DNA from 3 places in the Paenibacillus sp. FSL H8-0315 genome. Region 1 is predicted to be linked to each of the others. Evidence: riboswitches for the same ligand, from Rfam matches in the RefSeq annotation. Region 1 holds a riboswitch; each other region holds the start of a gene.

Region 1 (2,204 bases):
AACACATGGAGCTATTAACGATTATTAAAGCCATTATTTTGGGGCTTGTTGAAGGTTTAACCGAATTTGCTCCAGTATCCTCCACGGGTCATATGATTATTGTTGATGATATGTGGCTGAAATCACAGGAGTTATTTGGACAATATACGGCAAATACCTTCAAAGTAGTTATTCAACTGGGTTCAATATTAGCGGTTGTTGTGATTTTTAGAAATCGGTTCATTGATCTGTTGGGTTTAAAGCGTTTCAGCCGTAAGCAGTTGGATCCTGTAACAGAGGAGCTACCGAAGTTGGAGCAGGGCGGGCACCTCAAGCTGACTCAGGTTCTGGTAGGGTTAGTGCCTGCAGGTGTGTTAGGTGTTCTGTTTAATGATTATATTGATGAGCATTTATTCTCTACATCAACAGTGTTAATTGGTCTAGTGATTGGGGCTATATTAATGATTATTGCCGATCTGTTTGGGCCGAAGAAGATCAGAACTGAGAGTGTAGATCAGATTACATACAAACAGGCACTTGGTGTAGGTCTTGTACAGTGTTTTTCGTTATGGCCTGGATTTTCACGCTCGGGCTCGACGATTTCTGGTGGCGTACTCCTCGGGATGAGCCATCGTGCCGCTGCTGATTTTACGTTTATTATGGCAGTACCCATCATGGCAGGTGCCAGTCTGTTGTCACTGATGAAAAACTGGCAATATTTCACCATGGACGCGTTGCCGTTTTTTATTGCAGGCTTTATTAGTGCCTTCCTATTTGCGCTGTTATCGATGCGTTTCTTCTTAAAACTGATCAATCGTATCAAGCTCTTACCGTTTGCTATATACCGTATAATTCTTGCTGCTGTAGTATATTTCGTATTTTTCTAAGTCCGTTATAAGGAATCGATATAACAGAAGTCCCAGTAATCTATTGCAGATTGCTGGGGCTTTCACGTATGATGACATCAGATTAAGACACTCAAATGATGAATGATATCGGAGACAGGTGCTGACCGGAAAATAGTAATTCGGTAGGCTTAATAGGGAAATTCGGTTCGAAGCCGATGCGGTCCCGCCACTGTAACGGAAGAATCTCGAGCAACAGAGGTCACTGGCAATTTACTACTGCTGGGAAGACTGCTCAAGATGTTGACGCCGCTAGCCAGGAGACCTGCCTGTTTCAACAGCACTGCTTCACCTACGGAAGATAGGGAGGTGTTAGACGTTAACCATGGGTATATCATGGGCGTCTTTCCCTTTGACTTTTTTAGGGAAGGGCGCTCTTTTTTATAGGAAAGCAAGTAGCTTTGGAGTTTGAAATAAGAGATGGAAGAGGGAGTGTATCGAGATGACGAATAAAGTAAAAGTAAGCAATCTTGGATATCCGAGAATCGGAAAGAACCGCGAATGGAAAAAGACACTGGAAGCCTACTGGCAGGGGAAAATAAATGAGGAGCAATTCCGCTCCGAAATGGCAGCAATTCAGCTGCAGCATTTGAAGACCCAGCAAGAGGCAGGAATTGAGCTTATTCCGGTAAATGATTTTACTTTTTATGACCATGTGTTGGATACGGCTGTTATGTTTGGAATTGTACCTCCACGGTACACGTATGATGGCGGCGACATCGGGCTTGATCTTTATTTTGCAATGGCCCGTGGTAATGCTGAGGCTACTGCCTGTGAGATGACCAAATGGTTCAATACGAACTATCACTATATCGTTCCAGAGATCGGCACACAAACACCACGCCTGACTGAAAATAAACCTCTAGCGGCTTATCGTTTTGCTAAATCGCAGGCAGGGATTGAAGGTAAACCGGTACTTTTAGGTCTGTATACCTTCCTTAAGCTGTCCAAAGGTTACGCAGCGGCAGATATCGCCAAGATTGCTGCACGTTTTGTTCCAGTCTATGTTCAACTGCTACAGGAACTGAAGCAAGAAGGGGTAAGCTGGGTACAAATCGATGAGCCAGCGATTGTTACAGGCATAAGTAAAGAAGAATTAACACTGCTTAACTCGATATACACAGAAATTGCCGGCTCCGTGCCGGGCTTGAATATTATTTTACAGACGTATTTTGAAGCTGCTGAACCGTTGGAGGCACTGCTAGAGTTGCCTGTTCAAGGCTTGGGTCTTGACTTTGTGCACGATGGTGGAGCGAATCTGGCTTCTATCGAACGTCTTGGCTGGCCGAAGGACAAATGGCTGGGTGCCGGAATTATTGA
Region 2 (2,204 bases), 2.8 Mb from region 1:
AGTAACTCCATTCAGCTTCACTTCTGGAGTAATGTCACTATATACATTGTCTGTGACAGCTACTTTGAAGCTTATTTCTTTATTGGATACTTCCTGTTTATCTTGTATGCCACTTACTGTAATAACAGGGGGTTCTATGTCTAATGCATTATTAAGACCGACAAGCGCATGATCTACACTTATTTGAGAGCTTGCCATGTTTTCGAGCACGGAATAGGCTTCATAAACTGCCGATTGCACTACTGGTCTGTCCAAAATAGTTTCTTTATTAGGGGCACTGTTAATCTCGGCGATTTCCGCAGTTAAAGCATCCTTATTGGCAAGTTGAACTGGGATTTCCCCCCAGCCGCCAAGATCAGAACCATAGCCATAAGTGGTGAACTGAGTTCGAATGATGTCACCGTCTTGAGGCTTATAATCGGTCATCCCAAACGGAGGAAACACATTATTTACTGCATACATCCAACCCGACATGGAGGTGTAGTCAAACTGACTTAACCAATCTGGGTCTGCTTTAGTGCCGACTGTATTCCCATCGGCTGAAATCATATCTAAAATATATTGTGGAATATTGACTTCACTTCTGCCACTATCTTTAACTTCTGATAAATAAAAACCACTATCTATATTTCCTAAATATCTATAATTGCCATCACCTAGCGCACGTGTTATTAAAGATGCGCCATTATCGCCTTCATAAATCGGAACTTTAATAGGTTCCTTAATATACCCTTGGCCTAAGGTGAATTTCTCTACGGATACAGATACATACCCTTTAAGGGTAGAGCTTGCTCCATCTGCTTGAGCCGGGATTACACTTGTAGAGAATGTCGTAATAAATACAGCTACAATAAGTAACCACGCTAAAAACTTATTTTTCTTCATTTTTCCATAACCCTTCCCTTCATACCTATGATAAAAAACAGAATAAACTTTCTCATAACCACAAAAAAACCACTCAACATAAACGTCAAGAGGTTAAGATAGTGAACCACGATAATAGCTGGCAAACACTATTCAAGCACCTCTCTATCGATCGTAGAGTTTGATGGTGTAACAGAAAAAGGCAGATATTCTGGCTCAAGTATCATCACCCTTGCTGCCTTCCCAGTTTCCCAGTGGCATTTTGCAAGGACTCCTCTTTCACAGCGGCGGGACCGCGCGGGATTCACACCCGCTTTCCATTTAACCAATCTATGATTGTACTTCCGCAACATTCATAGTTGGCACCTATTTCTAATTTTAAATTTTCATGCTTCATCATAACTAATATATATGCTTTTGTCATGTTATATTTCTTTTTTGTATAACGGGCAGCTAGAGATAATCCTATTGAATAACCAATTTCTACGAGTAGGGTTATTCAAATAATTTCTTTATCCAACTGTGGGGCAAATTAATTTAAATCACTAATTCTTATATGAATTTACCACAAATTAGTAAGGTACTCGCTAAGTGTATTCTATGTTAGGGTATATTCAGAAAGCGTTTACAAAATAAAACTGGAGGTGTTTGCGTTCATTTAACCACCAAGTACAGCGTCAAAGCCAGGTCCAAGCATCCTAAATTTATCTCACAAAGGAGAATTCAATGACTACGCGAATCCAGAAATCCTTCTTATCATTGACACTTGTCACCGCTCTTCTGCTCTCTCTGTTCTCATCCATGGCCGCAGCTGCAACTAAGGACGAGCAACAAGCTAAGGCAGCGCCAAAGAGTAAGATCCAATCCTATGTAGACGAAATGCAGCCCGGATGGAACCTTGGCAATACTTTAGATGCTACAGGTGAGGATGAAACCTCCTGGGGCAATCCACGTGTGACCCAAGATCTTATTAAAAAGATCGCCGCTCAAGGCTATAAAAGCATTCGGATTCCTGTGACCTGGGATACTCACATGGGTGCGGCACCAGACTATACCCTAGAAAAGGCCTACCTCGACCGTGTGGAAGAAGTTGTCGGCTGGGCACTGGACGCCAAGCTTTATGTCATGATTAATGTCCACCATGATTCCTGGCTATGGGTAAGCCATATGGAAGAAAAACACGATGAAACGCTGGCACGTTATAATGCAGCTTGGACTCAAATTGCCGATCGCTTCAAGGACAAATCCGATAAGCTGATGTTCGAGAGCATAAATGAACCTCGGTTCACCGATGGTGGAAGCACAGACGAAGCAAAAATGGAGCAAATGCTTACTGAACT
Region 3 (2,204 bases), 2.5 Mb from region 1:
ATAGTCTGCGCGCAGAACATTCAGCTGCTTTTAGGAACAGTTCATAGTTAGGATCGCCTTGCTGTTGATTGATTCCTTGCTTGCATTTGAAGATTTGAATCGGGAACACTGGTGTTTCTCCGCTGCCAAGTCCGTTCATAGTTGCGGTTAGCAGAGAACTGATCACAAGCTGACCTTCTGGTGAAGTACAAGTACCGTAGTTGATGCTGGTAAACGGTATTTGTCCACCGGATCGGCTGGACATGGTATTCAGATTATGTACCATACTTTCAGCCGCTTGCAGAGTTTCGATTTCGGTTTCCTTTAGTGCAAAACGGAACGCTCTTGGATATGACTCCGCCAGATCGGTCCGGCTCATCGTAATCTCGCCCAAAGATTCGTCAGCTTGTCCTTCTTCAAAATAATCCAGACCCTTGCGGAACAGCTTGGCGAAGGATTTGGTTACATAAGGTGCCAGATCGTAATCGAGTTTATTGGCGGATACACCACCATATTGAGCATTTTGCTGGGATTGGAAAATAATCGCTACCAGAGACATAGCTGTCATTATTGAGTTCGGAGGACGAACGCTGCCGTTGCCGGTATTGAAACCTTCACGGAGAAGTTTATCAAACGGGATAAAAATACAGTTCGTCGTTCCAATCGCGTATTGATCCAGATCATGCACATAGACGACATTGTCATCAATAGCCTGCACTAGCTGTGGCGGCATCGTAAAATTGCGGGCGTACCATTTTGAATATTCACTGCCGAACTTGCTCATTTTACCGGAGAAACTCTCTCCATTCAAATTGGCATTCTCGCGCAATAGGTCCATATCCCGACTGTCGATAATATCCCGGCCTAAATCAATGAGCTCTTCTAAAAGAACTTCCCGTGCATTTTCTACTCCATTAAATTGTCTCTCCAACAACGTCATTGTACAGCTCTCCTCTCAGTATAAAAGAAAAACATCTATCATCAAATCCATATATCCATAAGAAGTTGGACTGCTATAAGCAGTCGTATATTTGTTCAGATTACATAAAAAAAGCATCCCCTACCCGAGGATGGCAGAAAATGCCCGATGCGTTATGTAAATATCCACACGGATATTTGCAGAGGTCTCTACGTAGATGACCGCATGCGGACACCATCCCTGTTCCTCGCAGGCATCAATAGTTGGTGTCGTCGAAACAGGTAGGTCTCCTGGCTTCCGTGGGATCTCTCGGCGCCTTCCCAAGGGTGTTCCTAACCCTCAGTGGCATTTGCCGGGAGATGTGGATTCTCAAGCTTCCCAGAAGCTTAAGAAGGCCATCCGGTTACAGTGGCGGGACCGCAGCGGATTCTCACCGCGCTTCCCTATTAAGCTCTAAATCCGGTTAAGGATCAAAGCGCCTGTCTCCACTATATTTTGTTGTCGTTAGATAAAAATAACCCAAGATGTTGTGTTTGTAAACAGTTTTTTAGAAAACCCGCGCGGGGAGCGGGTTCTTTAAAAGTACTCCACAAATGATCCACAGGCTGTCCATAAGTAATCCACAATTGATCCACAGGGAGATGCGAAATGATTCATAAATTGTCCGAAAAGATGCCACAAAGAGTCCATAAATATAGTGCAGATGACCCTAGAATTTGCTCATGAGAAAATACTCTTAGCCCAAAGTCATATTTTGGAGTAATCAGAAGAAATAGAAGAGATAAGGGAGGATAATCTTGCTTAGTTTGTGACAGAGCGGTGGAATTGTTACAATGGAAGGAGACAGCTACTATAAAATTTCGAGGAGGTATTCTCATGCCTATTGCTGAAGTTACAGTTATTCCAATTGGAACAGGCAGCACCAGTCTTAGCAGCTATGTTGCGGATATGCAGCGGGTGCTGAAGACAGTAGAAGGGATTACTTATGAACTTACGTCCATGGGGACGATCATCGAAGGGCCTCTGCAACGCATTTTTGCCGCGGTAGAAGCTTTGCATGAGTCTCCTTTTGACGCAGGTGCAGAACGTGTCTCTACCTCACTTAAAATAGACGACCGCCGCGATAAACCCTCTACTAGCCGTGGAAAGTTAGAGTCTGTGGAGCGTAAGCTACAGGTGGATTAGCAGTTTAGAAGGGCGGAAAACAGGGAGAGATAGGCTTGCGTTTCTGGCTGGAAGTTGTATAATATTTTTTGTTTGACAGAAAAACAGCGTTAAGCTGGTGTAGCTCAGGGGTAGAGCAACG

What was found. A riboswitch is a leader RNA that binds a small molecule or an ion and turns the genes downstream of it on or off. The one in region 1 is predicted to bind cobalamin.
Region 2: linked by a shared signal. The riboswitch ahead of MHB56_RS18310 (S-layer homology domain-containing protein) and the one ahead of metE (5-methyltetrahydropteroyltriglutamate--homocysteine S-methyltransferase) in region 1 are both predicted to bind cobalamin.
Region 3: linked by a shared signal. The riboswitch ahead of MHB56_RS16855 (anaerobic ribonucleoside triphosphate reductase) and the one ahead of metE (5-methyltetrahydropteroyltriglutamate--homocysteine S-methyltransferase) in region 1 are both predicted to bind cobalamin.

The regions. Positions count from the first base shown of each region.
Region 1 covers NZ_JBBOTA010000001.1:1,419,189-1,421,392, reverse strand. Annotated here, with positions in the region: gene MHB56_RS06185 (undecaprenyl-diphosphate phosphatase) at 6-866, shown strand; cobalamin riboswitch at 966-1,171, shown strand; gene metE (5-methyltetrahydropteroyltriglutamate--homocysteine S-methyltransferase) at 1,327-2,204, shown strand, end outside.
Region 2 covers NZ_JBBOTA010000001.1:4,205,204-4,207,407, reverse strand. Annotated here, with positions in the region: gene MHB56_RS18310 (S-layer homology domain-containing protein) at 1-885, opposite strand, end outside; cobalamin riboswitch at 1,049-1,249, opposite strand; gene MHB56_RS18305 (cellulase family glycosylhydrolase) at 1,591-2,204, shown strand, end outside.
Region 3 covers NZ_JBBOTA010000001.1:3,873,383-3,875,586, forward strand. Annotated here, with positions in the region: gene MHB56_RS16855 (anaerobic ribonucleoside triphosphate reductase) at 1-919, opposite strand, end outside; cobalamin riboswitch at 1,162-1,396, opposite strand; gene MHB56_RS16860 (MTH1187 family thiamine-binding protein) at 1,775-2,083, shown strand; tRNA gene MHB56_RS16865 (tRNA-Thr) at 2,177-2,204, shown strand, end outside.